2 linked regions of the Pseudorhodoplanes sinuspersici genome follow. The protein of the gene in region 1 interacts with the protein of each later gene in a pairwise test. Links are inferred from orthologs where the notes say so. Each region holds a gene or a part of one and is shown in the gene's direction. Other genes may lie near its edges. The genes, in order: ccmE and CAK95_RS07575.

Region 1 (15,885 bases):
ATGGAGTGGCAGAAGCGTCCCGTCATTATGCAATGCGCGCGACACTGGCAGCATATCAATGAGACCGGCTATCGTGCAGTCAGGGATATTGCAGCAGTGATGCATTACGAAGATCTGGTCTGCGATCCGCATTATTTCGCAAGGCAGGTTTGCGACAAGGCGGGCATCGATATGATCGATCATGCGGAGGGCATTGAGGCCTGGGCCGCGCGTGTCGGCAATGCCAAGTCGCCGGACAGCTATGAAGCCAAGCGTCAGACGCATTGGTCGCGGCAGGATCATACGACGCGCGTCGAACGCTGGCGGGAAAACATGTCGCCGGAGGATGTCGAGATGGTGCGTCCGGTCGTCGAGACGGCGGCAAGGCTTCACGGCTATGACTTGCCGGAGCGGGTTTCAGCATAGGCAGGAGAGGCTGTTACGATCCAATGACAATATTACATGACGACGCGCCGCTGCGCGTCTTTCTCATTCGAGGGCTGGCCGGTGGCCGGCCCTTTTTCTTTTCCGGGGGCATGGATGGGCTTGCGCGCAAGCTGAAAGCAGCCGGTGTTGCTGCCAGCGTTCACGAGCAGGGCTCGTTCCTCCGGCCTTATGGCGAAGTCGGGGTAATTGCGACAACGGCTGTGGCGGCTGCACGCGATGGCAAGCGACCGATCCTGATCGGGCACTCGATGGGCGCCGATGCGGCGCTGAAAGTTGCGACGAAGTTATCAAGTGAGCGCATCGCCGTGCCGCTGGTCGTGTGTTTCGATCCGACCAGCTTTCGTGTGTTGTTTGGCCCGCCGCCGGTGCCGGCGAATGTCGCGCGAGCGCTCTGCTTTTATCAGAAGATCAGTCCGCTTGGACGCGGCGTCCTCAAAGTAGCGCCCGGCTTCAAGGGCGTCTTGATCCAGGAGCAAGTTGCCACTTTTCATAGCGCAATCGATGACGACCCCGTGTTACAGCAGCGGGTGATGGATGAAATTCAGCAATTGTCATTGTTGCGACAGTCCGTCGCGTGATGGAGATCATTCCGTTATCGGCGTGTCATGAATGAACGCGATGGTGATTGGCTGCGACGGAACAGAGCGCCGCTTTGGGCCGCTCGCACAAGGAACACCGCCATGTCTCTGATGGTCGCCAGTATTCTCGTCACCGGTCGCGCCTCTTCGGGCAGCCGGCCGAAGTAATTCGTTCCGCGTCACGGCCGGAAGGCCGGACCGACAAAAGCCAGCCGTGAGGCTGGCTTTTGTATTTTGGGCTGAAAGCCGCGCCGCAAGCGCGGCTTTTTTCATTTCAAGGAGATCGACATGGAATGGATCGGCTGGGCGATTGTGATCGTCCAAATCGCGGCTCTGTCCGCTTATCGCTATTGGTCCGGCAAATGGCCGCTCAGGCTGGATCTTTAGGGCGCGCACATGGTTGCATCGAATTATGAAGCCTCGCTCGTCCGCGTGCTGAAGCATGAGGGCGGCTATTCCAATCATCCGTCCGATCCGGGCGGCGCCACCAATTATGGCATCACCATCGCCAGTTATGCGCGCTTCAAGGGGCGCGCGGTGACGGCCGCCGAAGTGCGAGCGATGCCGTTATCGGATGCAAAGGCGATCTACAAAACGAGTTACTGGAACGTCTTGCGCTGCGATGAATTGCCGGCGGGTCTCGATTACGCCGTGTTCGACTATGGTGTTAACTCCGGCCCGAGCCGCGCGACCAAGGTGCTGCAACGTCTGCTGGGACTTGCTGCGAGCGGAGCGATGACCGATGAGGTCATTGCCAACGTCCGTACGGCCAACCTGCCCACTCTGGTTGCAAAGTTGTGCGATGAGCGTCTTGCTTTCCTGAAATCGCTGAAGACCTGGCCCGTGTTCGGCGTCGGGTGGGGACGCCGCGTCTCCGATGTGCGGCGTGACGCCTTGGCGATGGCGAAGAGTGAGGCGGTTACGCCGGCTGCATCGTCAGCGGTAAGCGGCAAAGGACATGTTCCAGCACCGACATCCGTACGCACGACGACGACGGCGGCGACGGTCGCCGCCGGAGCAGGCGCCGCACTGGCAACTCACGATGTGGGTGCACCGGCGTCGGTTGTTCTGGCAGTCGTTGCCATGAGTGCCGTGCTTGCTGTTGCCGGCTGGATCGGCTGGACCATCTGGCACAAGCGCAAGCAGGATGCCGCCGCGCCGCCTGTCATCGGCGCCAACGTCATAACCTCGTTCCGTCTTAAGCTAAAAGGATGGCGCACCGTTATCTTCGGTGGCGCGCTCACCGTGGCGGGAGCGTCTCTCGACATTCTCAATGCGCTGCAACTGGTCGACATCACGCCGCTGCTGCCGCCGGAGCACGCGCTGAAAATCATCGCCATCATTGGTGTCGCTACAGTGGCGTTGCGCGTGATGACGACAGGCCGGATCGGGCAGAGGGATTGCTGACATGCTGACATCGATCCTGCTCAGGCTTGTCGGTTGGCTCGGCGGTGGCGTGTTCGACACCCTGATCGGCCGCGTGGCGGATCACCTCCGCCAGAAAGCAAGCGACGATCTCGTCCGGTTTCAGACCGGCGTGCAGGCCGACACGCAGATCGCACTGGCACAGCTCAATGCGCAGATCGAGGCGCGGAAACTGCAGGCGCAGATCATGGAAGCGGATCGCGGCTGGTGGGTGACGTCCTTCATCCGGCCGTTGATCGTCTATCCTTGCGTCCTGCATTTTAGCGCCATCGTGCTGGATTCAACATTCATGTTTGGCTGGGGCATTGCCAAGCTGCCGCCGCCTTATGACGGCTACGAGCAGGCGATCATCTTGTCGTTCTTCATCGCTCGGCCATTCGAGAAGGTGGCGCGGGTGTTTGCGGCAGGGCGGACGTAGTATGCGGCAAATGGGCTTGGCGTGGCGCAGCCAGCTTCGTAAACAGGTCGATCCTCTGGAGTCCAAGATCGATGAATGTCCGCGATGCCGTTGCTTCCCGCTATTCCTGCCGCGCCTTCCTTCCCACACCGATCCCTGAAAGCACGATCCGCGAGATCATCGAACTCGCCGTGCGTGCGCCGTCGGCCGGCAACATGCAGCCATGGCGGATCGATGTGATCGCCGGCAAGAAGGTCGAGGCGCTGAAGGATCTCTTGCGTCCGCGCATGGGCGAATTGCCGCGCGGCGAGGGCACCGAGTACACGATTTACCCGCCGGAAATGAATGCGACCTTCCGCAAACGGCGTTTCGATGTTGGCGAACGTCTATACAAGTCGATCGATGTGCCGCGCGAGGACAAGCCTGCGCGTTACCGGCAGTATGCCCGCAACTTCGAATTCTTCGGCGCGCCGGTCGGCATTTTCTTTTCGATCGATCGGACGCTCGGTGTCGCGCAATATTCCGACATGGGCGGCCTGATCCAGACGGTGATGCTGCTGGCGCGCGATTACGGTCTGCATGCTTGTGCGCAGCAGGCCTGGGCTTCATGGCCGCAGGCCGTGTCGGCCTTCCTCGATTTGCCCGAGCACATGATGCTCTTTTCCGGTATGGCGCTGGGCTACGCGGACGAAACGGCTCCAATCAATTCCTGGCGAGCGCCGCGCGCGCCCGTGGAGGAATATGCGAGCTTTTCGGGGTTTGACGGATAGTGGATCACTGTGGAGCGCCAATATTCATGCGTCATTCAGGCGTCGAGGCCTAGTCGATTCCTATGTCCATCCGCTTCCTTATCCTTGCTGCGGCGATGCTGACCGCCGTCCTTGGCGCATCCGCATCGCAGGCGGCTGAACTGAAGGCCGTCGGCAAGCTGGCCGATGGGCAATGCCTCTCGCCGGCGCAGCGGCGCCACGTCTCCGCGAGCGGCAAGGTGGTTCCCCTGGGCAAGGCCATCCGCGCCGCCAAGGCCCGCCGTAGCGAGGTGGTCGATGCCAAGCTCTGCAAGGGGTCGAAAGGTCTCGTCTACCTGCTGACTCTGCTCGCGCATGATGGCAAAGTCACCCGTGCGACCGTCGATGCCGCGAGTGGAACTCTCGCGGAAGGCGGCTGATCCGGAGGGCCTTGAAATTGCGTCTCCTCGTGATCGAGGACGATCCCGACCTCAACAGACAATTGGCAACCGCGCTGACGGAAGCCGGTTACGTGGTGGACCGCGCGTTTGATGGCGAAGAGGGGCATTATCTCGGTGAAACCGAGCCCTACGACGCCATTATCCTCGATATCGGTCTTCCCAAGATGGATGGTATCTCGGTGCTGGAATCCTGGCGTCGGGCCGGCCGTGCAACGCCGGTGCTGATGCTGACCGCGCGCGACCGCTGGAGCGACAAGGTCCAGGGCTTCGACGCCGGGGCCGACGATTACGTGCCCAAGCCCTTCCATATGGAGGAGGTGCTGGCGCGTGTCCGCGCGCTGCTGCGCCGCTCGGTCGGACACGCCAAGAGCGAATTCAATTGCGGGCCGGTGCGGCTGGATACGCGGACCGGGCGGGTGGCGGTCGATGGCAGCCCCGTGCGGCTGACCAGTCACGAATACCGGCTGCTCTCCTATCTCATGCATCATACCGGGCGTGTCGTGTCGCGGACCGAACTGGTCGAGCATCTTTACGATCAGGACTTCGACCGCGACTCCAACACCATCGAGGTTTTTGTCGGCCGTATTCGCAAGAAGCTCGGCGTCGATGTCATTCAGACCGTTCGCGGGCTCGGTTATCTGCTGACGCCGCCCGATGCGCGCTAGCTATCAGCTGTCATGCCCGCACTTGTTGCGGGCATCCACGTCTTCGCTTGGCGGCAAAGACAGGACGTGGATGGCCGGGGACACCGGGGATACAAGGCGTCAACGACGCCGTCTTGGACGGCTATGCCCGGCCATGACAAGGTCGGTGAGCGATGCGCGCTAACTCGCTGGCGCTGCGGCTCTTTCTCTGGGCCGCCGGCTGGACGCTCGCGATCATCCTGGTCACTGGCATTTTATTGTCGTCGCTTTATCGCGAGGCGGTGGAGCGCGCCTTCGATGGACGGCTGCAGGTTTATCTGCGCACGCTTGTCGCCGATCTGGCCGCGCCCGAAACACCCGATGACAAGCTGGCGCAAGGCGTCAGCGAACCGCTGTTCGAATTGCCGTTGTCGGGCTGGTATTGGCAGGTGACGCAGCTCGACAGTGCGAAGCCCGATATCCGGGCCTCTCGGTCTCTGTGGGATGGCGGTCTGCCTCGCCTGCCTGTGCCGACCGCCGCTGCGGCACTCGGTGTGCGCTCGGGCTATGTCAACGGGCCAGAAGACCAGAAACTGCGGCTGGTCGAACGCACGGTCGATCTCGGCGAAGAGGGCCATTATCTCGTCGCGGTGGCCGGCGACGCAGCGGAAATCGAAGACGATATCAGAAGCTTCAACCGCGCCTTGATCGTCACCTTCTGCGGTCTCGGGCTTGTCCTCCTGCTGACGACAGGCTTTCAGGTTCAATTCGGGCTGTCCCCGCTCAAACGCATTTCGCAACAGCTGGCCGCCATTCGCTCCGGCCAGGCCGAACGGCTCGAAGGCCGCTTCCCCGTCGAAATTGCGCCCTTGGCGCGCGAAGCGAATGCCTTGCTCGATGCCAATCGCGAAATCGTCGAACGCGCGCGCACCCATGTCGGCAATCTCGCGCACGCGCTGAAAACGCCGCTCTCCGTTCTCATGAATGAAGCATCCTCGCGTGCCGACGATCCACTGTCACAAAAAGTCAGCGAGCAAGCCGACATCATGCGCGACCAGATTGCCCGCCATCTTGAGCGCGCGCGCATGGCGGCGCGATTGACGGTGATCGGCACGATCACCGATGTCGCGCCGGTGGTGCTGGCGATTGCACGGACGATGGAGAAGACCAATCGCAACAAGGATCTTCGCCTCAAGGTCGATGTCCCGGAGGATGCGCGCTTTCGTGGCGAGCGTCAGGATCTCGAGGAGATGGTCGGCAATCTGGTCGACAATGCCTGCAAATGGGCGCAGTGGCGGGTCGCCATCGAGGTTCTGAAGGAACGGGCCGAGCCGGATCAGCAAGTCGTGCGGATCATTGTCGACGATGATGGTCCGGGCCTTTCGCCCGCAGAGCGCGAACAGGTGACGCGACGGGGACGCCGGCTGGACGAGACAAAACCCGGCTCGGGGCTCGGGCTTTCGATCGTGGTGGAACTCGCAGCGCTGTATGGCGGGACATTCACGCTCGGGACCGCGCCGATTGGTGGCCTGCGGGCGGAACTGGTCCTGCCGGCCGCCTGACGCGAACCGCTTTCTTTACGATTTGGTGTCTATATCGGTGGCCGGATAAAGGGGCCGCGGCCTGACAATCGCCGCATTCCCTGTAGTTAAGTGAATGCCTGCCGCGAGCCTTGCGGCGTACCGGGGGAATCGGGGAAGGGGCGTTTCATGCGTTTAATTGGTACCATTGTGGTGGCGTCGGCCATCCTTGCCGGCTGTGCTGGTAACCCCGAAACCGGAACTGGACCTCGCGAAAATACCGGAACTTTGGTTGGCGCGCTCGCTGGCGCGGCGATCGGTTCGCAGTTCGGCGGTAGCACTGGCTCGCGCGTGGCGGCCGGTGTTGCCGGTGCCGCGATTGGTGGCTTGCTGGGCAATCGCATTGGCGCGGCCATGGACGATGAGGACAAGCAGCGCGCCTATTACGCGCAGATGCAGGCACTCGAAAGCGGCCCTGCCGGCGCCCCGACGGCGTGGGAGAACCCTGATTCCGGTCGCCGCGGAACGATCGTGCCGGGCCCGCAATATGACCGTCGCGGAATGCAGTGCCGCGACTATACCCACACCATCTATATCGACGGCAGGCCGCAGATCGCGCGCGGTGCCGCATGCCGCAATCCGGATGGAAGTTGGACGCCGGTGGCGTAACCCACCGGAGCACCTAACCCGTTTTTAACGCACCTCGCGTATCACTCACGTCTTGAGTGCAAGCGTAGAGTGATGCGTATGTCCGGCGGCCTCCTTGTCGAGCGGTTACGACAGTTTCTTCGGGATCTCAGTCCCGACGCGCGTAACCTATTGATGACGGAATTGGAGCGCGGGCTGCTGCGGGGCGAAGAGACGCCTGGCGCGGAACTCGTGTTGCAGGAATTGCGGCGCGACGCGCGCGAGCATGCACGGCCGAAACGGCCCGGCAATCTCAGCCGTCTGTTCTTCCAGCCACTTGAACCCTTCCTTGTCGACGACAGCGCGACCCATAATCACCCCGGCCGCATTGCGCGTGTCATCCTCGAACCGGTTTGGGACTGGATCTGCCGCGATCTCATGCCGGGCGAAGCCAAGGCGGTCACGGACCAGGTCGCGCTCGCATTCGACAACGGCGAACCCAAGCGGGCGGAGCAACTGGCGCGGGCTTTTCAGGACCGCACGGCTGTCCGCATGGAAGAAGCGCTTGCCGCCGCGCATGCCGATGAAAGATTGAAGCGGCGACTGACCGGCCAGATCAATACGCCGCGCGCGCTGACCGACATCGCCTCCATCCTCACCATCATCAAGTCGCGTGACGTTCTTGCCACTTTCGGATCAAAGCTGCCTGGACATATCAAGGTCTTCGATGGCGCGCCGGTTGTCGAGGTCAAAGAGCTGATCGATTCGCCGGTCGCAGGAGGGTCGAAGCTTTTTGTCTACACGCTGGTCATGACGATGAGCCGTCTCGCCGCGCCATGGCAATTGATCCGGCTCGCGACCCGCGCTGCGGGCAGTGATCACGCCTCGCGAATTGCCGAAGGGCCTTACTCGGCAGCGGTTGAGATCGTATTCGCCGAAATCGAACGCATGACCGGCGAACTGAAGGCCGAGCTGCGTACCGGCCGCGGGCTTGCAACCGGCGCCTTGCTCAAGGGCATTCACGATGCCGCACGTGGCATGCGGAGCGAAATCAACCTGACGCATGACTCGCCCTGGAGCCGCCGTCTCGCTGCGCTGCGGACGCAGGTTTCCGATCTGCTCAAGAACGAGATCGAAAGCCTCACCGGCCGCGTCCGCCGTCTGCTGCGGCCCCGTCCGATCAAGGAAATCGCGCCGCATTCGACCATCGATATCAACGAGGTTGGCGATACCGAGGCATTGATTGAATTCGTCAAGACCTGCCGCGTTTATGCGAACGAGCTTGCGGTCAACGAACTGACCTCGCGCACCTGGTCGGACCTGCAGCACTATCTCGACACGACGACGCCCAGCCTCGTCGAAAACCTGCGCAATGCCGGCGAATCGGATCGTGCGTTCCGGCAGTCGCAACTCGACGCTGCGGTACGGTTCTGCGCCAAGGTGTTCGGTCAGGAATATGCCTCGCTGCTGCTGAAATCGGGCGAGGTGGCGGTGGCCAGCGAGCAGAAAAAGCTGGCCGCGAAAGCGTGATTGCCGCCTAGTTGCGGGCGCCGTCCGCCCGTGATGTAACGCGGACGCATGACCCTGTTCCTGATCCTGGCCCTGATGACGGCGGCGGCGATTTTCGCCGTGTTGTGGCCGCTTTCGCGCCGGCCTCCGGAGGCGGCGACGGATGGCTATGATGTCGCGGTTTATCGCGACCAGCTCGACGAAGTCGAGCGTGACCGCAAGTCCGGATTGATCGCCGACAGCGAGGCGGAGGCGGCGCGGCTGGAAATTTCAAGGCGATTGCTTGGCGCCGCCGATAGGGAGGTTCAGCCTTCCTCGGAGGTCGCCGGCTCACTTTGGCGGCGGAGGGTTGCGGCACTGACCGCTCTGATCGCGCTGCCTGTGATCGCTGCCGGGCTGTACATCAACTGGGGTTCCCCACATCTTCCCGGCGCTCCGCTGGCGGCCCGGCTCGATTTGCCGCCGGAACAGCGCTCGATCGAAAGCATGGTGGCGCAGGTGGAAGCCCATCTCGAGCGCAATCCGGAGGACGGTCGGGGGTGGGATGTCGTCGCTCCGGTCTATATGCGGATGGGCCGCTACAATGATGCGGTGCGCGCACGGGCCAATGCCTTGCGGCTTCTTGGAGCTTCGGCCGATCGCGAGGCCGACCTCGGCGAGGCGATGGTCGCGGCTGGCAATAGTATCGTGACAGCCGACGCCAAGGCGAGTTTCGAACGTGCTTTAAAAATCGATCCCAATCACCTGAAGGCACAATATTTCATCGGTCTTGCCGCCGAGCAGGATGGCCGGCCGGAAGAGGCTGCACAGATCTGGCGCGCCATGCTGGCCCGCGCGCCGGCCAATGCGCCATTCCGGCCGCTGGTCGTGCAATCGTTGGCACGGGTCGACAAGGGTGAGCCGCCGAAAGGCATCGCGGTCGAACCCAGGGCGCCGCAGCCGGGACCAACACAGGAGGATATGGCGGCCGCCCAGCAACTGACGCCGGAGCAGCGCACCCAGATGGTGCGCGGTATGGTCGATCGGCTGGCGGAGCGGCTGAAGACCGACACCGCCGATTTCGAGGGCTGGTTGCGACTGGTTCGCGCCTATGTCGTGATGGGCGATGCTGACAAAGCGCGCGAAGCCCTGGTCAACGCGCGCAATGCGATTGGAAGTGACGACGACAAGCGCAGGCGTCTTGACGACCTGGCAAAGGGGCTCGGCATTGATGGTTGAGTTTAGGAGCAGGATTTAAATGACGCGCAAGCAGCGGCGTCTGGTGTTGATCGGATCTGGGCTGGTCGTGCTGGCGATTGCGGCCGTGCTGGTGCTGACCGCCTTGCGCGACTCCATCGTGTTCTTCAACTCGCCGACCGACATCGTCGAAAAGAAAGTGGAGGCTGGCTCGCGCATCCGTCTCGGCGGGCTCGTTCAGCCGGGCAGCCTGCAACGCAAGGATATCGATGCCGTCTTTGAGGTCACCGATGGAAAGAATGCCATCCGCGTCACCTATCGCGGGATCCTGCCGGATCTGTTCCGTGAAGGGCAGGGCGTGGTGGCCGAAGGCCGGTTGATCGATAGCACTTCATTTCGCGCCGATAACGTGCTGGCCAAGCATGATGAGAATTACATGCCGAAGGAAGTCGCCGACGCACTGAAGAAGCAGGGCCACTGGAAAGACGATTACGGCAAGGCGCCGGAGGCGCAAGGTGCATCTCAGGTGACGCCAAAATGATTGCCGAAATCGGTCACTACGCCCTCGTCCTCGCGCTGACGCTGGCAATCATTCAGGCAACGCTGCCGATGATTGGCGCGCGGTTGAATGACCGTGTGCTGATGGGCGTTGCCGAGCCGGCCGCGCTTGCGCAGTACGCATTTGTCGGCCTGTCGTTCGCGATGCTGACGGTGCTCTACGTCACCTCCGATTTTTCCGTCGTCAACGTGTTCGAGAACTCGCATTCGGCGAAGCCCCTGATCTATAAAATCAGCGGCGTGTGGGGCAATCACGAAGGCTCCATGCTGCTCTGGGCACTGATCCTTGCCCTGTTCGGTGCGCTGGTTGCGGTGTTCGGGCGCAATCTGCCGCCGTCGCTCCGCGCCAACGTGCTTGGTGTGCAGTCATGGATCGCGGCGGCTTTTCAGCTGTTCATCCTGGGAACGTCAAATCCCTTTGCGCGATTGGCACAAGCACCATTCGAGGGCCGTGACCTCAATCCGGTGCTGCAGGATATCGGCCTCGCGGTGCATCCGCCACTGCTCTATCTCGGTTATGTCGGCTTTTCGATTTCGTTTTCGTTTGCCGTCGCGGCCTTGATCGAAGGGCGCATCGACGCCGCGTGGGCGCGCTGGGTCCGGCCTTGGACGCTGGCGGCCTGGATGTTCCTGACACTCGGCATCGCGATGGGCTCGTATTGGGCCTATTACGAACTCGGCTGGGGCGGCTGGTGGTTCTGGGATCCGGTCGAGAATGCATCGCTGATGCCGTGGATCGCCGGCACCGCGTTGTTACATTCTGCGGTGGTGATGGAGAAGCGCAACGCGCTGAAGGTCTGGACCATCCTGCTGGCGATCCTGACTTTCTCCTTGTCGCTGCTTGGCACCTTCCTTGTGCGTTCGGGCGTCCTGACCTCGGTTCACACCTTCGCCACCGATCCGACGCGCGGCGTTTTCATCCTGGCCATTCTCGTCTTCTTCATTGGCGGATCGCTCGCGCTGTATGCGTGGCGTGCGCCGTCGCTGAAGCAGGGCGGCTTGTTCGCGCCGATCTCGCGTGAAGGCGCACTGGTCCTCAACAACCTGTTCCTCACGACCGCCTGTGCGACGGTCTTCGTCGGCACGCTTTATCCACTGGCGCTTGAAGCGTTGACCGGCGACAAGATTTCGGTCGGCGCACCATTCTTCAATGCCACTTTTGGTCCGTTGTTCTTGCCACTGATGATCGCGATGCCGTTCGGTCCGCTTCTCGCGTGGAAGCGCGGCGATCTTTACGGGGCGGCACAGCGCCTGATGCTGGCCTTCGCCGTCGCGCTGATCGCCATGGCTGTCACCTTTGCCATCGAGTGGGGCGGTCCGGTGCTGGCGCCATTCCTGATCGGCGTCGCCTTCTTTGCAATGACTGGCTCGCTGATTGATCTGGCCGAACGCGTGCAGCTCTTTCGTCAGCCATTCGCAGTATCGTTGCGCCGTTTTGCCGGTTTGCCGCGGTCCTCGATTGGGACGGCCGTTGCGCATTTCGGACTTGGTGTGTGCCTGCTCGGCATTGCCTGCGAAGCCAATTACGGCGCCGAACGCATTCTTTCCATGAAGCCCGGTCAGGCGGTATCCGTTCGGGGCTATGATCTGACATTCGACAATCTCGCCTCGCGGCCGGGACCGAATTATCGCGAGCTTGTTGCAAAATTCACGGTGCGCTCTGGAGGCACCACGATCGGTGTGCTCGAGCCGTCGAAACGGACGTTCCAGGCCCGCAGTTCGTCGACGACCGAAGCGGCCTTGCTGACGCGTGGCTTCAGCCAGATTTATCTGTCGCTCGGCGATGTTGCCGCTGATGGTTCGGTCGCGGTGCGGCTCTATCACAAGCCGCTGGTGCTGCTGATCTGGCTGGGTGCGGTGGTCATGGTGCTGGGCGGCGCCTTGTCGCTGTCGGATCGGCGGTTGCGCGTCGGTGCACCGCGGGCGGCCAAGAAGCCGGCCTTGCAGCCGGCGGAGTAGGGCGATGCAGCTCTTGCGTTTCGTTGCGGTGATCGTTGCCCTGGCCTTGTTGTATGCAGCTCCGTCATCGGCCGTGCAGCCCGACGAGATCCTCCCCGATGCGGCGCTTGAACAACGGGCGCGCCACCTCTCACGCGAATTGCGCTGCATGGTGTGCCAAAATCAATCGATCGACGATTCCGACGCGCCGTTGGCCCGCGACCTGCGGTTGCTGGTTCGCGAGCGGCTAAAGGCGGGCGACTCTGACCAACAGGTGCTGGACTTTCTCACGGCGCGCTATGGCGACTTCGTCCTGCTGAACCCGCCGCTGAATTGGCGCACGGCGCTGCTGTGGGCATTGCCAACCGGATTGCTTGTCTTTGGCGGCTTGGTTTTGTTGATGATGGCGCGGCGTCAGCGCGGCCGCCCCTTGGCGACCGATTCGTCAGGGCACCAGGCGCCTCTGACCCCGGAAGAAGAGGCGCGCATTACCACGCTGCTCAACAAAGACCCGCGAACCAAGGCTTAATTTATTGATTTTATTTGATTTTCTCTGTCTCTCACCATTACCAAAGTTTAATTCCGCCGACAGGTGTCCGTAAGGAGACTTCCCCCATCTTAGGCTTCGAACGGTGCCGGGATCGCTTCTCGCGAAGTGTCAAATACCGGTGGAATTTTAGCTTACGAATGGAGTGGACCCCATGACACCAAGCCAGCCGAGCAAGGGTGGTTTTCTAAAAGGACGCCGGGTGATGTTGCTCGGTACGACCATTTTAAGTCTCGGTGCAGCAGCGCTGTTTGTTGCTCCCGATGCGGCCCGCCATCCCGCGGTCGCACAGAATGTGACGCAGCAGGCGCAAACGGTGCAGCGTCCGGTTGGATTTGCCGACATTGTCGAGAAGGTGAAGCCCGCGGTTATTTCCGTCCGCGTGAAAGTGAATGCGTCACCTGAGAATTCATCTTTCGAGGGTGGCCAGCTTCCGCAAGGTTTTGAGCGCTTCTTCCGCCGCTATGGCATGCCTGAAGACATGTTTCCGGAAGGACCGCGAAACCGTGGCCCGCGTGAGCGCGGCCCGCGTCAGCGGACAACCGGCCAAGGCTCCGGCTTCTTCATTTCGCCGGACGGCTATGCGGTGACCAACAACCATGTCGTCGACAAGGCTGATGAAGTCGACGTGCAGACCGACGACGGCAAGACCTATACCGCGAAGGTCATCGGTACCGATCCGCGCACCGATCTTGCTCTCATAAAAGTCGATGGCAATAACTTCCCGTATGCCAAGCTCGCCGACAAGGCGCCGCGCATCGGTGACTGGGTGCTGGCGGTGGGTAATCCGTTCGGTCTGTCCTCAACCGTGACGGCGGGTATCGTGTCTGCTCGCGGCCGTGACATTGGCGCTGGCCCGTATGACGACTTCCTGCAGATCGACGCGCCGGTGAACAAAGGCAACTCCGGTGGCCCGACCTTCGACATCGATGGAAACGTCGTTGGCGTTAACACGGCGATTTTCTCGCCGTCGGGTGGTTCGGTCGGTATCGCCTTCGCTATTCCTGCCGCGACGGTCGATTCTGTCGTCACCCAGCTCAAGGACAAGGGCTCGGTCACGCGTGGCTGGATCGGCGTTCAGATCCAACCGGTGACGCAAGACATTGCTGACAGCATGGGCCTCAAGAATACGGATGGCGCGCTCGTTGCCGAGCCGCAACCCGGAAGCCCTGCCGTGAAGGCCGGTGTCAAGGCTGGCGATGTCATCACCGCCGTCAATGGTGAGAAGATTGGCAATGCCCGCGAACTCGCACGCCGCATCGGTTCGATGGCGCCGGGTAATTCGGTCAAGCTGACTCTTCAGCAGGGTGGCAGCGAAAAGACGGTCAACGTGACGCTCGGCGAATTGCCGGCTCAGGTGGAAGCGCGTGCTCGCGGTGGCGATGACCGCGGCTCGCTGAACGAGGGTTCTGCTCTCGGTCTGCAGCTTGCGCCGGCCGGCTCCGTTGCCGGTTCGGGCTCCGAAGGTGTGGTCGTGACCGGCGTGTCGCCGGACGGTCCTGCCGCGGAACGCGGCTTCAAGACCGGTGACGTGATCCTGGAGGTGGCCGGCAAGGCGGTGTCGAACCCGGCTGACGTCCGCAAGGCGCTCGCTGACGCCCGCAAGGACAACAAGCGCACCGTGCTGATGCGCGTGAAGTCCGGTGAAGGCACCCGCTTCGTCGCACTGCCGGCAGGCCGTGCCTAAAGCGATCAGCGTGCGGCCTTTGGGCCGCACGCAAAAGTAAGGGACGTGATGCCGGCTACCGTCGCCCCCGCCGGTGCCACGAAACCCGGGGGGCGGGCTTCAAAACCCGTCCCCACTTCTCTACCCCGAAACCGGCTACCGTCGCCCCCGCCGGATCGGGGTTAGGTGAGGGGGTGGCGGAGTAACCTTCAAGAGTCGCCACCCCCTTCATCATGTCTTATCTCTGGTCCAGTTCTCAGCTTGCAAAATCGCCCGCGACGGGCGATGCCCTTTCGGACCACGTGGGACAGTCCGAAACCATGCGCTTGCTGATCATCGAAGATGACCGCGATGCAGCGGATTACCTGGTCCGGGCTTTCCGCGAGACCGGCCATGTTGCCGACCATGCCGCAGATGGCGAGGAAGGCTTCGCCATGGCCCTTGATGGCAATTACGATGTCCTGATCGTCGATCGCATGCTGCCAAAGCGCGACGGCCTGTCGGTCATCGGTGAATTGCGCGACAAGAAAGTCGAAACGCCGGTGCTGATTCTGTCAGCCCTCGGACAGGTCGACGATCGTGTTAAAGGTTTGCGGGCCGGCGGCGACGATTATCTGCCGAAGCCTTATTCATTCTCCGAATTGCTGGCGCGTGTCGAAGTCTTGGCTCGCCGCCGCGGTGGCCGGAACGAAGACACCGTTTATCGCGTCGGCGATCTCGAACTCGATCGCCTGTCACATCGTGTCATGCGCGGCACCGAAGAAATCCTGCTGCAGCCGCGTGAATTCCGCTTGCTCGAATATCTGATGAAGCATGCCGGGCAGGTGGTGACGCGCACCATGCTGCTCGAAAATGTTTGGGACTATCATTTCGATCCGCAAACCAACGTGATCGACGTGCATATCTCGCGGCTGCGTTCGAAAATCGACAAGGGCTTCTCGCAGCCGCTGCTGCATACGATCCGCGGCGCCGGCTATATGGTCCGCGACGGCGCGCGCTGAAGGCCGTGGGGGCGCTCGGCAAGCTGTTCCGGACAACCGCGTTCAAGCTGACGCTGGCCTATCTGACCGTCTTCGCGCTGTTTGCATTTTTTCTTCTCGGCTACTTCGCGTTCAATACCCAGCGCCTGTTCACCGAACAGGTGACGGAAGTGGTGAATGCGGAAGTGGCTGGCCTCACAGAGCAATTCAATTCGGGCGGCATCCGGCGCCTTACTCTTATCATCGAAGCACGTTCGCGGCGTCCCGGCTCGAGCCTCTATCTCGTGACGAGCCCGAGCGGGGATGGTCTTGCCGGAAACGTCGGATCGCTTCCGACCGGCGTCCTCGATAAACCGGGCTGGACCGAGACAGTCTATCGCCGCATCGAGGAAAGCGAGACTTCCGAGCTTCATCGCGCATTGGTCCGCGTCTCACAACTGCCAGGCGGTTTCAAGCTTCTGGTCGGGCGCGATCTCGAGGAGCGCGACCGGCTCTACAACGTTGTCCTTGATGCCGGCAAATGGTCGGCCGCTGCGGTGATTTTCCTCGGCTTGCTCGGAGGCTTCTTTGTCGCACGGCGGGTGTTGCGCCGTGTCGATGCGATGACCGAGACGACGCGGACCATCATGGGCGGCGATCTTTCCGAACGTCTGCCGGTTGGCGGGAGCGGCGATGAGCTCGATCGTCTCGCCCATAATCTGAACGAGATGCTGGACCGGATCGAAG
Region 2 (15,693 bases), 2.4 Mb from region 1 along the record:
TATTCACCGAATACATTTCGCGGCGCGCCGCATACGCATATTGCAACGCTGACCTTCGCCAAGGACACAACTGCGCAACAAGACGCTGTGATCCTGCGCGACGTGGCCGCGGCATTTCCCGGCGTCACCACTGTGCGGGTGAAAGACGCACTCGAAGCGGTGGGCTCGGTCGTCAACAACCTCGTGCTTGGTATTCGTGGCGCCAGCCTGATCACGCTGATCGCGGCCGCCCTGGTGCTCGCCGGCGCCCTCGCCGCCAGTCACCGCAATCGCGTCTATGATGCCATCATCTTGAAGACGCTTGGCGCCACACGCGGCAAGCTGATCGCCGCTTACGGACTTGAATATACGCTGTTGGGACTTGCCACCGGGCTGTTCGGCGTCGCTGCCGGTTCGCTCGCCGCATGGCTGGTCGTCACGCGGGTGATGAACCTGTCATTTGTGTGGCTGCCAATTCCGGCGCTGATTTCAGCGCTGGTCGCGCTTGCCGTTACCATCATCTTCGGCCTCGCCGGCACCTTTACCGCACTGGGACAAAAGCCGGCTTCGGTCCTACGAAACCTGTAACGCGACATTCAGCCGCGTCGATGGGTCCAAACTGCGACGTTGGCGACAGATTATTTTTACTCCAAATCGGTGTAGCTTCCTGCAGCTTCGCCAGGAAGCGTACCGCGCGATGCGCGCGACGTTGTGGGCGATAAATCTTGGGCGACAACAATAGGAGTTCGATGATGTCGGACTTTAATCGGAACGCGGCCGCTTACGACCGGACCGCAGGACGCGTGACCCCTGCCATAGACCAGGGCCTGCGCTCCTACATGCTGCACATTTACAATTACATGGCGCTCGGCCTTGCCATTACCGGCCTGGCCGCGCTCGGCATCTACATGCTGTCGATCACCGGCGATGCGGCCTCGGCGGCGAAGGTGCTCCGCAACGGCGCCGAAGTGCCGGCAGCAATCCGCAGCGGCATGTTCCTTACGCCGCTTGGCTATGCCCTGTTCCTCAGCCCGCTGAAATGGGTGGTGATGCTGTCGCCGCTGGCGCTGGTCTTCGTCATCAGCTTCGGGGTGGAGCGTTTCCGCCCGGCCACGGCGCAATTGCTGTTCTGGGCGTTCGCCGCGCTGATGGGCATTTCACTCAGCTCGATCTTCATGGTGTTCACCCACACCTCGATCACCCGCGTGTTCTTTATCACGGCGGCAACCTTCGGTGCGCTGAGCCTGTGGGGATACACGACGCAGCGGGATATCTCCGGCTGGGGTTCGTTCCTGTTCATGGGCCTGATCGGCGTCATTCTTGGAGCGCTGGTCAATTTGATCTGGCCCAATGGCATGCTGCAATTCGTCGTGTCGATCGTCGGCGTGCTGGTCTTCGCCGGCCTCACCGCCTACGACACCCAGCGGTTGAAGAACGAATACGTCTACGGCCAGATGGAAGGCGACACCCGGGAGCGTTCGGCGATCATGGGCGCGCTGTCGCTGTACCTGAACTTCATCAACCTGTTCACGCTCCTGCTGCAACTTCTCGGCCAGCGCGAGGAATAGGCATGACGGAGACGTAACAGCCGGTCTGTCCGCCTCCAAAACGATTAATATTGCCGAAATTTAATAGGCCCCGGCTGGTTCCGGGGCCTTTTGCTTGAGCGGGAACTGCTGGAAACCGTTCGTGCCGTCCATTACATTACGGGCGACCCGGCTGCCGGATTTCCGGCGGCCAGACCGGCCCGGCGGTATCCGGGCGTTCGAGAGGGAATTCCAATGTCGGATTTCGACCGGAATGTCGCCGCCCGGGGCGGTTACGCGGACCGCGCCGTCGCCTACGATGCCGGCCTGCGCGCGCACATGATCCGCGTCTATAACTACATGGCCTCCGCCGTCGCTTTGACCGGCGTTGTGGCCTATCTGACTTTTCAGATGGCTGTCGTGACCAACGACGCGGGCGCGATCACATCACTGACGCCGCTCGGCCAGTTCATGTTCGGCGGCATGTTCATGTGGGTGCTGATGCTGGCGCCGCTGGCCTTGGTGTTCTTCCTAAGCTTCCGCATCCAGACCCTGGACGCCGGAACGGCACGGCTGCTGTTCTTTGTCTATGCCGCGCTTCTTGGTCTGTCGCTTGCGACCATCTTCATGGCCTATACCGCCACATCGATCTCGCGCGTGTTCTTCATCTCCGCCGCCGCCTTCGGTGCACTGAGCCTCTATGGATACACGACACAGCGTGACCTGTCGGGCATGGGCTCGTTCATGATCATGGGTCTGATCGGCATCATCATCGCGAGCCTCGTCAACCTGTTCCTGAAGTCGAGCGGCCTCGACTGGGCGATCTCGGTGATCGGCGTCCTTGTCTTCGCCGGCCTGACCGCCTGGGATACGCAGAAGATCAAGGAGATGTATGACGGGAACGATGACAGCCAGTCCGCCGGACGCAAGGCGGTGATGGGCGCGCTGTCCCTGTACCTCGACTTCATCAACCTGTTCCTGATGCTGCTGCGTCTGGCAGGCGACCGCCGCTAACGCGAGCATTGGCCCAAGTGATACGACAACGCCCCGGTCCAAAAGCCGGGGCGTTGTCTTTTGTACTCCTAACCCCTGCTGAAACTTCATGTCTCCTGCCGTTATCATCCGCACCGCCACGCCCGCCGATATCGATGACATCACCGCAATCTACGCCCACGCCGTAGAGCACGGCACCGCCTCCTTCGAGATCGAGCCGCCGACCATCGCGGAAATGGCGATGCGTCAGAAAAATTTGCTGGATGGCGGCTTTCCCTACCTCGTCGCTGATGTGGGCGGTACCGTAGCGGGTTATGCCTATGCCGGGCCGTATCGGCCGCGCATCGCTTACCGTCACACCGTCGAGGACAGCGTCTATGTCAGTCCGCGTGCCACACGCCGCGGGATCGGTCGCTTGCTTTTGACGGAACTGATGACAAGGTCGGAAGCGTGCGGCTTTCGCCAGGTGGTCGCGGTGATCGGCGATTCGCAGCAGACCGCATCGATTGAATTGCACCGGAGCCTTGGATTTTCGCCGGTTGGGACGCTTAAAAACATTGGCTTTAAGCACGGACGCTGGCTCGACACCGTGCTCATGCAGCGCCCGCTCGGTCAGGGCGCGGACGCTCCGCCGTAATTGCCGTCAGACGGCGACCAGACTGAGCTTCTTGTCGAAGACCCGCAAAACGCGTTCAAGTTCGTGACCGCGGCGCATGATCAACCCCGTCGCAGAAATCACACTATAAGCACCCTGCCGGCGTGCCAGTTTCGGATCCTTTTCGATGCGATAGAGCGGCACTTCCGAGGCACGGCGAAACACCGAAAATACGGCGCGGTCTTTTGTGAAATCGATGGCGTAATCGCGCCATTCGCCTTCGGCGACTTTACGGCCATAGACATTCAGGATGCGGTCGAGTTCGCGACGATCGAATTTCACGTGACTGACCGGTGCGGGCGCCGACGCAGCAACTGCGCCCGCGCGTGGCTGGCTGGGTTCGGTTTCGCCCGTTAAGCTCATGGGCACCTCCTTCCTTCCTGTTTCGTGACAAGTTTATGATTGCCCTTGCGGCGTCGCGCCGCAAGACCCCTCATACGCATCAAAGCGCGGGTATCACGAAAAGAAAAATGCATGGCAATTCAAACGTGTGATGCGATAACGCGGGGTCACGGCTTCGTGCAACGGACCACAATAAGGCCCAATTTCGGTCCTGCACTCGCCCCTATAGACTGCAAGATGTAGAGCTTACGACCCGGTCCGGAAGAGCTTCGGATTCCTCAGCCCCCAGCCCCCCGGGGTTCAACGGATCGGGTCAATTCTACCGCGTACGGTTCAATCCCCAATTGCTTCAAGGCCGGCTTCCGCCGGCCTTTTTTTATTCTGCAATTTTTTGGATACGCTATTAGAGAAACATCTAAAGCGTTTTCGAGCGAAGTGGGCACCGGTTCGCGTGAAGAAAACGCGTCAAAACATCTAGCGGAGCTCTGCCGCTCCGCCGCCCAAGACATTGCCGGGTGCTTCAAACTTTCCGGCTTGAACCACGGCCACCATTGCATCGACATCGATTCCGCTTTTCACGACGTCCGACACCGATTTGGTGAATTGTAGTGCGTCACCATTCCAGTTGCCAAGTTTGACCCAGCCACGCACCACATTCGTATACGTCACAGTATGTCCGCGGTTTTCGCCGCGACCGATTTGCACCGGCACCTGCCGTTTAATGGGACAGAGCCACACCTCACCGGACTGGCCGGGTACTTTTGCGGCTGCGACATCGACGGTCACCTTGCCATTGGCAATGGCGACGTTCACCGGCAATGCTATAGCGGCGCTTTTGCGCGCTGTGCTCACGGCGCGTTCGATCGCAGCCTTGTCATTGCCAAGAACATGGGTCACGCCGTTGATGACGGCCTGCGGGGTGTAAACCGCGCGATCGCCACGCAAACCGGCATAAGCCCGTTGCCGCTTGGAATGGCCCGGCAGCGCCAACGTGTCCTTCCAGCCGAGATAATCCCAATAATCGACCGACAAACTAATCGGCAGGATCGTCGGATCCTTTGCCAATTCGCCGAGGAGCTTGTCAGCGGCCGGACAGGACGAACAACCTTGACTGGTAAAGAGTTCAACAACGACACGTGAATCGGCAGCGGCCCGGCCGGGCGTAAGCGCAATCAAGGCGCCACAAATCGCAACGAGAAGCGTTGTGAATACCCGATAATGCATAAGGCTGTAACTCAACGACTCACAATGAAATGCCTGCGCCGCCACGTCCCTGATAATGGCAGCGGCCATAGCCTGCCACTCAATTCCAAGTGACAGGCTGTGATCGCATCATTGATGATCGGCAGAACAGCGGCAAGACCGGCGCTATGCGAGACGCCGGTCTTTTTTACCTCAGGTTGAGCGCTCAGGCCGCAAGCTGACGCAGCACGTATTGCAGGATGCCGCCATTCTTGAAGTATTCTAATTCGTCCAGCGTATCGATCCGGCAAATCAGCGGTACCTCTTTCTTGGTGCCGTCTGCCATCTCAATTTCTGCCGTCAGCGTCTGGCGCGGCCGCAAATCTCCCTCAATCCCGCGAATTGTGACTTGCTCGCTGCCGTTCAGGCCAAGAGTTTGCCAGGATGTGCCCTCTTCAAACACCAGCGGCAACACACCCATGCCCACGAGATTGGAGCGATGGATGCGCTCGAAGGATTGCGCGATCACCGCGCGAACGCCGAGCAAAACCGTACCTTTCGCCGCCCAATCGCGCGACGAGCCAGTGCCGTATTCCTTGCCGGCAAAGATCACGAGCGGAACTTTTTCCTGCTTATAACGCATTGCCGCGTCGTAAATTGGCATCTGCTCCTTATCCGGATAGTGGATGGTCACGCCACCCTCGACCCCCGGCACCATTTGATTCTTGATGCGGATATTGGCGAAGGTGCCGCGCATCATCACTTCGTGGTTGCCGCGACGCGTGCCGTATTGATTGAAGTCGATCGGCTTCACGTGATGTTCGACCAGATATTTTCCAGCCGGCGAGTTCAGCTTGATCGAACCGGCCGGAGAAATGTGGTCGGTCGTAATCGAATCCAGGAACAGGCCCATCACACGCGCGTTGATGATGTCTGTTGGCGGCGTCGGGCGCGGCTGCATGCCGACGAAATAGGGCGGATCCTGCACATAGGTCGAGCCGCTGTCCCAGGCATAGGTCAGGCCGCCGGTCACCGTGATCTTCCGCCAGTTGGCATCGCCCTTGAACACATTCGCATATTTCTTTGCGAACAGTTTTTTGGTGACGTTTCTGCGGATGAAGGAGGCAATTTCCTTTGCTGTCGGCCAGATGTCCTTGAGGAACACCTTCTTGCCCTGCTTGTCGGTGCCGAGCGGTGTCTTGACCATGTCCACCTGCATCGACCCGGCAATGGCGTAAGCGACAACGAGCGGCGGTGAGGCGAGATAGTTCGCCCGCACGTCCGGATTGACGCGGCCCTCGAAATTGCGATTGCCGGACAGCACGGCAGCCGCCACGAGATCGTTGCCATTGATGGCCTTGGAAATTTCTTCCGGCAGCGGCCCTGAATTGCCGATGCAGGTGGTGCAGCCATAACCGACGAGGTTGAACCCAAGCTTGTCGAGATCCTTTTGCAGGCCCGAGGCGGCGAGATACTCGCCGACGACCTGCGAGCCCGGTGCAAGCGACGTCTTCACCCACGGCTTGGCCTGCAGACCCAATGCCGCCGCCTTACGCGCAACAAGACCCGCACCGATCATCACGCTCGGATTAGAGGTATTGGTGCAGGAGGTAATGGCTGCAATGACAACGTCACCGTTGCCGAGATCATGCGAGCGGCCTTCAACCGGGACGCGCGTGTCGAGCTCGCCGGGTTTCTTGAATTCCTTGTCCATCGCATTGCTGAATTCCGTTTTCACGGCTTTCAAGGCAACGCGGTCCTGCGGACGCTTCGGCCCGGCAAGCGACGGCTCCACCTTGCCGAGATCGAGTTTCAGCACATCGGTGAAGGCGGGATCGGCGGTCTTCGCGGTCAGGAACATGCCCTGCGCCTTGGCATAGGCAGCAACCAGCTTCACGCGATCTTCTTTGCGACCGGTGTCGCGCAGGAATTTCACCGTCTCGGCGTCGACCGGAAAGAAGCCGCAGGTCGCACCGTATTCCGGCGCCATGTTGCCGATGGTGGCGCGGTCGGCGATCGCCAGATCGAGCACGCCGGGGCCGAAGAATTCCACGAACTTGCCGACAACGCCGCGCTTGCGCAGCATTTCCGTCACGGTGAGCACGAGGTCGGTCGCGGTCACACCTTCCTTCAGCTTGCCGGTCAGCTTGAAGCCGATCACTTCCGGCAGCAGCATCGACAAAGGCTGGCCCAGCATCGCTGCTTCCGCCTCAATGCCGCCGACGCCCCAGCCGAGCACGGCGAGACCATTCACCATCGTGGTGTGCGAGTCGGTGCCGACCAGCGTATCGGGGTAAGCGATCTCGGCATTCTTGGCCTTGCCGCCGACCATGATCTTGCCCTTGGCGGTCCAGACGGTCTGCGACAGATATTCAAGATTGACCTGATGGCAGATGCCCGTGCCGGGCGGCACGACACGGAAATTGTCGAACGCCTTCTGCGCCCATTTCAGGAAGCGATAACGCTCCTGGTTCTGCTTGTATTCCTCTTCGACGTTCTTCTTGAACGCAGCATTGTCGCCGAAATAATTCACGATCACCGAGTGATCGATGACGAGATCCACCGGGACCAGCGGGTTGATCTTCTTGGGATCGCCACCCAGCACCGTCATCGCGTCGCGCATCGCCGCGAGATCGACCACCGCCGGGACGCCGGTAAAGTCCTGCATCAGCACGCGCGCCGGGCGGAAGGCGATTTCGCGATCCGAAGATTTCTTCTTCAGCCAGGCCGCTACGGCGAGGATGTCGTCCTTGGTGACCGTGCGCCCGTCTTCGTTGCGCAGCAGGTTTTCCAGCAGCACCTTCATCGAGAAAGGCAGCTTGGAGATGCCTTTCAGACCGTTCTTTTCTGCGACGGGAAGGCTGTAATAAGCGTAGGACTTGGTGCCGACCTTGAGTGTGCGGCAGCAATTGAATGAGTCGAGCGAGGTCATGGGATGGTCTTCCGTTTGTTCCGGTGCGGGCCAAATTATCTAACGCATTGAAAAGGCGTAGTTTTTGGCGCGCCGGCATCGCGCAGGTCGTATCGTGGGTGTCTTGGCAAGAAGCGGTCTAAGGTGCGGCTTATAAAATCTTTTTCAGCGATCTGCCATATGAACCATCGCCTTCAACAGCATGACAGATTGCGACGATGCGCATACGCGGACGGACCTGTAAGTGACTGAGGTGATGACCCTTTCCGCGGAGGCGCTGTGCTGCCAGCGGGGCGGACGCCAGGTCTTCGAATCTTTGAGCTTTTCTGTCGCATCCGGCCGGGCGCTGCTGGTGACGGGCCGCAATGGCGCCGGCAAGTCGTCCCTGCTGCGAATGATCGCCGGCTTGCTGCGAATTGCCGGCGGCAAACTGACCCTGTCTGGCGGCGATGACGAGCGCAGCATCGGCGAACAGGCCCACTATCTTGGACATCTCGACGCATTGAAGCCGGCTTTGTCGGTCGAAGAAAATTTGTCGTTCTGGACCAGGTATCTCGGTGGCGACGGACAGCCGCCGGACGCGCTGGCGGCCGTCGGGCTTGATTCGCTGGCGCACTTGCCGGCGGCTTATCTGTCGGCCGGGCAGAAACGGCGGCTGTCGATCGCCCGTCTGGTAGCGATAAAGCGGCCGCTCTGGCTGCTGGATGAGCCGACCTCGGCGCTCGATACCAAGGCTCAGGCGATGCTGCTGGCGCTGATGCAGGCGCATCTTGCCGGCGGCGGCATGATTGTCGCTGCGACCCACCTGCCGCTCGGCCTCGATGGCGCGACTGAATTGCGGCTGGAGCAGGTGCCATGAGCGGCCTCGGCGCTCTCTTTCTCCGCGATATCCGGATTGCCATCCGCATCGGCGGCGGTGCGATGATCGGCGTGCTGTTCTTTATGCTGGTCGTGACGCTGATGCCGTTCGCGATCGGTCCCGATCTCGCGCTGCTGACGCGCATCGGGCCGGCGATCCTGTGGCTCGGCGCCTTGCTGGCAAGCCTCCTGGCGCTCGACCGGCTGCTGGCCGCCGATCAGGAAGACGGCTCTCTCGACCTTTTGACCATGGGCAATGCGCCGCTGGAGCTCGCCGTCGGCGTGAAAGCTTTGGCGCACTGGCTGACCACCGCTTTGCCTCTGGTGATCGCCGCGCCGCTGCTGGCGCTGTTCCTCAATCTCGACGGCGCGGCGACCGGGGCTGTGGCAGCCACCTTGCTCGTCGGCACACCGGCGCTGACCTTCATCGGCCTGATCGGGGCAGCGCTGACGGTGACGCTCCGTCGCGGCGGCCTGCTTCTGCCGGTCCTGATCCTGCCGCTGGCGGTTCCAGTGCTTATCTTCGGAGTCGCGGCCTCGAATGCGGCCGTGGTCGGACCGGTGACCTTCGGGACGCCCTTTACGATCTTGTGCGCGCTGACACTCATGTCGCTGGTCGTTGGGCCGTTTGCAGCGGCGGCCGCCCTGCGGGCGGGGCAGGAATAGGGGCTGCCGGACCTTTGATCACGTTTTCGTGTAGATGCTATCGATGGCTCCCCATTTTACGACAAAGAAAAAAGACAAACAGGACTTAGCCGGAAAGCCCCGATGGCCTTGATCGACCTCGCCAATCCGACACGGTTTCTGTCGCTCACCGGGCGCATCCTGCCCTGGCTGGCGGCGGCGACGGCGCTCGTCTTCGCCTATGGCTTCTGGCTCACGGCCGGCGCGCCCGACGATTACCAGCAGGGCGCGACCGTGAAGATCATGTTCCTCCATGTGCCGTCCGCCTGGCTGGCGATGTTCGGCTGGGTGGTGATGAGCATCGCTGCGCTCGGCACGCTGGTGTGGCGGCACCCGCTCGCCGATATGGCCGCCAAGGCCGCCGCGCCGATCGGCGCTGCTTTCACGCTGATCTGTCTCATCACCGGCTCGCTGTGGGGCCGGCCGATGTGGGGCACCTACTGGGTGTGGGACGCGCGCCTGACGTCCGTGTTCGTTCTGTTCCTGATGTATCTCGGCGTGATCGCGCTTTGGCGCACCATCGACGATCCGACCCGCGCCGGACGCGCTGCCGCGATCCTCACACTCGTCGGCGCGATCAATATTCCGATCATCAAATTCTCGGTCGACTGGTGGAACACGCTGCATCAGCCCGCATCGGTCGTGAAGATGAGCGGGCCGGCGATCCATCCGACCATTCTGTTGCCGCTGCTGGTGATGGCGATCGCCTTCACGCTGCTGTTCATCACCTTGCATCTGGCCGCCATGCGCAACGAAATCCTCAAACGCCGCATCCGATCCATGCACATGATGCAGGCGGAAGCCGCACCGGGACGATAGACGGATCACGACGATGGACCTCGGACCGCACGCCACATTCATCATCGCCGCTTATGCGGCGTCTGTATTCATCCTTGCGCTGCTGATCGGCTGGATCGCGATCGAGAACCGCTCGTTGAAGCGCACGCTTGCCGATTTCGAAGCGCGCGGCATCACGCGCCGCTCGGACGAACGTAAATCCACACTCCATAAAGCCGAACCGCATCAGTCGCCCGCATGAGCATCGCGTCCGAAAATTCCAGCACTGGATCGCGCCGCAGACTTCTCGTCGTTCTGCCGCTGCTGGTGTTCATCGCGCTGGCGGCGCTGTTCTTCTATCGCCTCGGCTCCGGCGATCCCTCGCGCATTCCATCCGCATTGATCGGCCGGCCGGTGCCGCAAACCGATCTGCCACCGGTTGCAGGCCTCGTGCAGGATGGCAAACCGCTACCCGGCATGAACGCGGCGGACTTCAAGGACAATGTAACGCTCGTGAATGTCTGGGCGTCATGGTGCGTGCCCTGCCACGATGAAGTGCCGATGCTCGACGAACTCGCCAAAGACAAGCGCATCCGTCTTGTCGGCATCAACTACAAGGACCAGGCTGACAATGCGCGCCGCTTCATCGGCCGCTACGGCAATCCATTCAGCGCCGTCGGCGCCGATCCGAACGGACGCGCGGCGATCGAATGGGGCGTCTATGGCGTACCGGAAACATTCGTCGTCGGCCGCGACGGCCGCATCGCCTACAAGCTGGTCGGCCCGATCACCGAGACCAATCTCAAGACGACGCTGATGCCGGCGATCGAGAAGGCGCTGGCGGCAGCACCTGCCAAAGCCGACTGACGCCGCTACGGCTTGACCATCAGGTAGCCGCCGATGCCGACCATCACCCCGCCACAGGCCACGCGCGCTGGCCTCGCGAGCGGCAGCATGCCGACCTTCTCGGCGATCGACCGCGCCGCCATCGCATAGGCGATCTTGACGCCGCCGACGGCAACGAGCGTGATCGCGGCGATCACCCCAAGATCAAGCGCATCGAGCGTCGGAATATCGATAAAGACCGGAAACAGCGCCGCATAGAACAGGATCGCCTTCACATCGCCAAGCGTGAGAATGAAGCCGGCAAGAAAGCTTGCGCCCGAACCGCCCCAGCAATGCGGCATCTGCCATGACGTGGATGCGTTGCTGCGGATCAGGCCGATGCCGCACCAGATCAGATAGATCGCACCAAGATAACGCAGGCCAGCGAACAGACTGCCCATAATCTCGGACAGGGCCGTCATGCCGGCAACGGCCAGCGCGACGAAAACGAGATCGGCAAAGGCAATGCCGAAAGCTGCGGCGATGCCGCTGCGCACACCGAGCGATGCCGAACGCAGCACCACAAGGGCGACGCTGGAGCTCGGCAGCGCCGCCAACGCCGCCATCACAACAAACAACGCCGCTGCGGCTGCAATCGTCACGGCGCGTCGGTCTTCACCGCGTATTTCTGCAGCAGCGGAAACTGCGCCAGTGCGAAAGCGAAGGTGATCGGCACGAAACCGAAGGTCTTGAAGGCGACCCAAAAATCGGTCGTCTGCGTGCGCCAGACGATCTCGTTCACGATCGCCATGGCCACAAAGAAACCGATCCATCGCACCGTCAGCTTGCGCCAGCCCTCGTCAGTGAGATGAAAGACCGAATCGAAGGCGATCTCCAGGAACGGCTTGCGGAGAATGAGTCCTGCCAGCAGCACGACGGCAAACAGCAGATAGATGATCGTCGTCTTCATCTTCACGAAGACATCGTTGTGCAGAACGATGGTGAGCGTGCCGAACACAACGACGATGAAGGCCGTCACCAGCGTCATGATCGGAAAGCGCTTGATCAGAGCGTAAGAGATGAGAATCGCGATCACCACCGCCGCCATGAAGACGCCTGTGGCCCAGAAGATGCCGGCACGGCCATTGACGATGAAGAACAGTATCAGCGGCCCGAAGTCGAGCGCGAGCTTCACGAACGGATTGAGCTGGGCCTTCTTAGGTGTGGCGCTGTCGGACATGTCGCTCTCGTTCTTTGTTAGTCATCCAGCCCGGCAATCGCGCGGGCAAAGTCGCGGGCGGTGAACGGCTGTAAATCGTCGATGCCTTCACCGACGCCGATGAAATGGATCGGCAGTTTGAATTTTTCGGCGATGGCGACAAGAATGCCGCCGCGCGCTGTGCCGTCAAGCTTGGTCATGACAAGGCCGGTCACACCCGCGGTCTTGCCGAAAGCTTCCACCTGCGAGATCGCGTTCTGCCCGACGGTCGCGTCGAGGACGAGCAGCACAGCATGCGGCGCAGAAGGCTCAACCTTCTTCATCACGCGCACGATCTTCTCAAGCTCGCTCATCAGTTCGGTGCGGTTCTGCAGCCGCCCTGCCGTATCGATCAGCAGCACATCGACGCCTTCGGCCTTCGCTGCCGTCAGCGCATCAAAGGCGATGCCGGCGGCATCGGAGCCTTGCTCGCGGGCGATGACCTTGGCGCCGACGCGTCCGCCCCAGATCTTCAATTGCTCGATGGCGGCGGCACGGAAGGTATCGCCGGCGGCCAGCATCACCTTGTGACCTTCGCGGGTAAACTTTGCGGTGAGCTTGCCGATCGTGGTGGTCTTGCCGGAACCGTTGACGCCCGACACCAGAATGACGAAGGGTTTCGCGCCTTCGATCGACAAGGGCGCGGCAACCGGCGACAACACCTTCTCGACCTCAGTGGCGACCACCGTCTTCACTTCGCTCTCGTCGATGTCCTTCTCGTAGCGCCCCTTGGCGATCGCCTCACTGATGCGCGCGGCCGTGGTCACGCCGAGATCGGCACGGATCAGCGTGTCCTCGATCTCCTCCAGCATGGCGGAGTCAAGCTTGCGTTTCTTGACGAGATCGCTGATCGCGGAACCGAGCGAGGCAGACGTGCGCTTGAGACCACTGCTGAGGCGCTGCCACCAGCTTTGGCGTTTTTGTTCCGGGGCGTTGTCTTGAGTGCTGTCATTCATGGGCGCGGCCGTGATAGCGGTTTGCGCATGACTCCGGAAGAGATGGAAGCGCGACTTCTTTACCGCGATGGGCTGATGCTGGTGCTCGACAAGCCGGCGGGCTTGCCCGTGCATCGTGGCCCGAAGGCGGCAGGGATGAAAAATGTCGGCGCGCTGGAGGATCATTTCGGCGCTCTGCGCTTCGGCCTGCCGCGCGCGCCGTCGCTAGCGCACCGGCTGGATCGCGAAACCTCCGGTTGCCTCGTCTTGGGACGACACCGCAAGGCCTTGGAATCGCTAGCCAAGCTGTTTCAGGCCGGAAAGATCGGCAAGACTTATTGGGCTTTGGTCGAAGGCGGCCCGGAAGAGAATGAGGGCACCATCGACCTGCCGCTCGGCCGCCGGGACGAAAATCGCGGCTGGTGGATGAAGGTCGATCCTGCCGGCCAGCCTTCGGTCACAACATGGAAGGTGATGGGGCGTGCGGATGGTAAGACCTGGCTCGCGCTCGAGCCTGTCACCGGCCGCACCCATCAACTTCGCGTCCACTGTCAGGCCAGGGGCTGGCCGATCGTCGGCGACAGCATCTACGGCACCGCGCCGCGCTTCGGCGGACCGATCCTGCATCTCCTCGCCCGCGAGATCGTGGTGCCGCTTTACAAGAATCGCGATCCGATCCGCGTCACCGCGCCGGTGCCACCGCATATGCGGGAGGGATTGAAAGCGTGCGGGTGGGTGGAGGATGACAAGGCTACATGCTCCGCTCATTCCCGCGAAAGCGGTAATCCAGCGGAAAAAGATCTGGGTCCCCGCTTTCGCGGGGACGAGCGGAACTGAGCGTTCCGCCAAGAGCAGCTACAACTTCTCCGCTACCATCACGCGGCCGGTCGCAGCAACGGCGAGCTCGCCCGCTTCATTGAGCACGCGGCCCTTCATCTCCGCGACATCGGCTTTGCCGGATGATGTCGATGTCACTTCGGTCACTTCCCATTCCAGCGTAATCGTCTCGTCGGCGAAAACCGGCTTGTGAAAGCGCAGCGAGAAATCCAGCCCGACCACATCGGCGCGTTGTGAGAAATACGTCGCCGGCAATGCCATCAGATGCGCAGCCGTCTGGGTGCCGCTGACGATCAGCTTCTTGTAGCGACTACCGGCGGCGACGATCTCATCAAGATGCAACGGATTGAAATCGCGCGCGGCGCGGGAGAAGGTCTTGGCCTCCTCCGGCGTCATGGTCAGGCTTTCCGAGAATTTTTCGCCGACATGAACGCGCATTGAGCCTCACGCTGCGATCAGACGGCGGCCATCATGTCCCGCGATCCGCAGGTTGACGATCTGCCCAGCCTCGCTCACATCGGAAATGCGGACCGGCGTAAAGTGCTCAGTGCGACCGATCATGTCGGACTCGATCAGCACACGCCGCATACGCCCGGTTTCGGCATCGAGATGCTTATGCAACGCGGCGTCACCCTTCTCGCGCAAACGCCGCGCGCGATCCTTCACCACATCGCGTGCGAGCTGCGGCATGCGCGCGGCCGGCGTGCCGGGCCGCGGCGAGAACGGAAAGACATGCAGATGGGTAAGACCACATTCGTCGACGATATCGAGTGAACGCGCAAACATGTCGTCCGTTTCGGTCGGGAAACCGGCGATAATATCGGCGCCGAACACCACGTCAGGCCGCAGCGACCGCACGCGTTCGCAGAATGCAATCGCATCGTCACGCAGGTGCCGGCGCTTCATTCGCTTGAGGATCATGTCATCGCCGGCCTGCAGCGACAGATGCAGATGCGGCATCAGCCGCGCATCGGATGCGAATACATCGAGCAGATCGTCATCGGCCTCGACCGAATCGATCGACGACAGACGCAACCGCTGCAGTTCCGGCACATGCTTGAAGATCTGCTTTACCAGCGCGCCAAGCTTAGGCGTGCCGGGGAGATTCTGGCCGTAGCTCGTGATATCGACGCCGGTCAGCACGATCTCGCGATAACCGTTCTCGACCAGATGGCGCACCTGCGTGACGATCTCGCCCATCGGCACGGAGCGCGAATTGCCGCGTCCATACGGGATGATGCAGAAGGTACAGCGGTGATCGCAACCATTCTGGATCTGCACTGTCGCCCGCGCGCGGCCTTCGATGCCGTCGATCAGATGCAGCGCAGTTTCGCGCGCGGCCATGATGTCGTTGACGACGATCTTCTCTTCCGCGCCGATGCCGAAGGCGCCATCCTCAAAAGCGCGCCGCGTATCCGCCCACGCCGACACATCGAATTTCTCGGTATTGCCGACGACGCGATCGACTTCCGGCATGGCCGCGAAGGTCGCGGGCTCTGTCTGCGCGGCGCAACCGGTGACGACGATGCGCGCATCCGGCTTCTCACGTCGAAGCTTGCGGATCGTCTGCCGCGCCTGCCGCACGGCCTCCGCCGTCACCGCGCAAGTGTTCACCACCACCGCGTCGGCCAATCCGGCTTCGCTCGCCTTCTGCCGCATGATCTCGGATTCATGCGTGTTAAGACGGCAGCCGAATGTGACGATCTCGACGCTCATGACGTCACGCCGTTGCCGCTGCGTTGAACAGAGCAGGATCGAAGATGCCGTCGAATTCGAATGCGACCGAGCCGGTCATCAGCACATGATCGTCGCGTTCGCGCCATTCGATCACAAGGTCGCCGCCAGGCAGCGACAGCCTCACCTTGCGATCGGCACGGCCGAGCCGCGCGGCCGCGACAGCCGTTGCACAAGCGGCAGAGCCGCACGCCTTG

The links.
Region 2: the proteins of ccmE (region 1) and CAK95_RS07575 interact in binary tests that used the Escherichia coli proteins (3 or more experiments, as listed by UniProt). The link is inferred for Pseudorhodoplanes sinuspersici from one-to-one orthologs.

What each region holds. Positions count from the first base shown.
Region 1 is NZ_CP021112.1:3,932,704-3,948,588, forward strand. Bases 8,335-11,271 are described here. They hold ccmE (cytochrome c maturation protein CcmE), read left to right. Parts: upstream 8,335-9,531; coding sequence 9,532-10,011; downstream 10,012-11,271. Other genes in these bases: ccmI (c-type cytochrome biogenesis protein CcmI), read left to right, coding at 8,364-9,512; CAK95_RS19170 (heme lyase CcmF/NrfE family subunit), read left to right, coding at 10,008-11,271. Also shown: CAK95_RS19110 (sulfotransferase), read left to right, coding at 1-405; CAK95_RS19115 (hypothetical protein), read left to right, coding at 429-1,004; CAK95_RS19120 (glycoside hydrolase family 108 protein), read left to right, coding at 1,401-2,411; CAK95_RS19125 (hypothetical protein), read left to right, coding at 2,413-2,847; CAK95_RS19130 (nitroreductase), read left to right, coding at 2,919-3,596; CAK95_RS19135 (PepSY domain-containing protein), read left to right, coding at 3,659-3,994; CAK95_RS19140 (response regulator transcription factor), read left to right, coding at 4,012-4,680; CAK95_RS19145 (ATP-binding protein), read left to right, coding at 4,833-6,200; CAK95_RS19150 (RT0821/Lpp0805 family surface protein), read left to right, coding at 6,348-6,827; CAK95_RS19155 (hypothetical protein), read left to right, coding at 6,906-8,315; more of CAK95_RS19170, read left to right, coding at 11,272-11,987; CAK95_RS19175 (cytochrome c-type biogenesis protein), read left to right, coding at 11,992-12,495; CAK95_RS19180 (Do family serine endopeptidase), read left to right, coding at 12,668-14,200; CAK95_RS19185 (response regulator transcription factor), read left to right, coding at 14,500-15,180; CAK95_RS19190 (sensor histidine kinase), read left to right, coding at 15,186-15,885. UniProt on the Escherichia coli protein: Heme chaperone required for the biogenesis of c-type cytochromes. Transiently binds heme delivered by CcmC and transfers the heme to apo-cytochromes in a process facilitated by CcmF and CcmH.
Region 2 is NZ_CP021112.1:1,528,841-1,544,533, forward strand. Bases 8,337-11,081 are described here. They hold CAK95_RS07575 (heme ABC transporter permease), read left to right. Parts: upstream 8,337-9,214; coding sequence 9,215-9,949; downstream 9,950-11,081. Other genes in these bases: ccmA (heme ABC exporter ATP-binding protein CcmA), read left to right, coding at 8,337-8,447; ccmB (heme exporter protein CcmB), read left to right, coding at 8,444-9,112; ccmD (heme exporter protein CcmD), read left to right, coding at 9,963-10,169; CAK95_RS07585 (DsbE family thiol:disulfide interchange protein), read left to right, coding at 10,166-10,774; CAK95_RS07590 (LysE family translocator), read right to left, coding at 10,780-11,081. Also shown: CAK95_RS07530 (ABC transporter permease), read left to right, coding at 1-567; CAK95_RS07535 (Bax inhibitor-1/YccA family protein), read left to right, coding at 732-1,547; CAK95_RS07540 (Bax inhibitor-1/YccA family protein), read left to right, coding at 1,761-2,519; CAK95_RS07545 (GNAT family N-acetyltransferase), read left to right, coding at 2,608-3,135; CAK95_RS07550 (DUF2794 domain-containing protein), read right to left, coding at 3,142-3,516; CAK95_RS07555 (DUF1223 domain-containing protein), read right to left, coding at 3,970-4,719; aconitate hydratase AcnA, read right to left, coding at 4,904-7,609; more of ccmA, read left to right, coding at 7,845-8,336; more of CAK95_RS07590, read right to left, coding at 11,082-11,394; CAK95_RS07595 (septation protein A), read right to left, coding at 11,391-11,972; signal recognition particle-docking protein FtsY, read right to left, coding at 11,990-12,946; CAK95_RS07605 (RluA family pseudouridine synthase), read left to right, coding at 12,974-13,762; CAK95_RS07610 (MaoC family dehydratase), read right to left, coding at 13,781-14,200; tRNA (N(6)-L-threonylcarbamoyladenosine(37)-C(2))-methylthiotransferase MtaB, read right to left, coding at 14,207-15,478; dapF (diaminopimelate epimerase), read right to left, coding at 15,483-15,693. UniProt on the Escherichia coli protein: Required for the export of heme to the periplasm for the biogenesis of c-type cytochromes.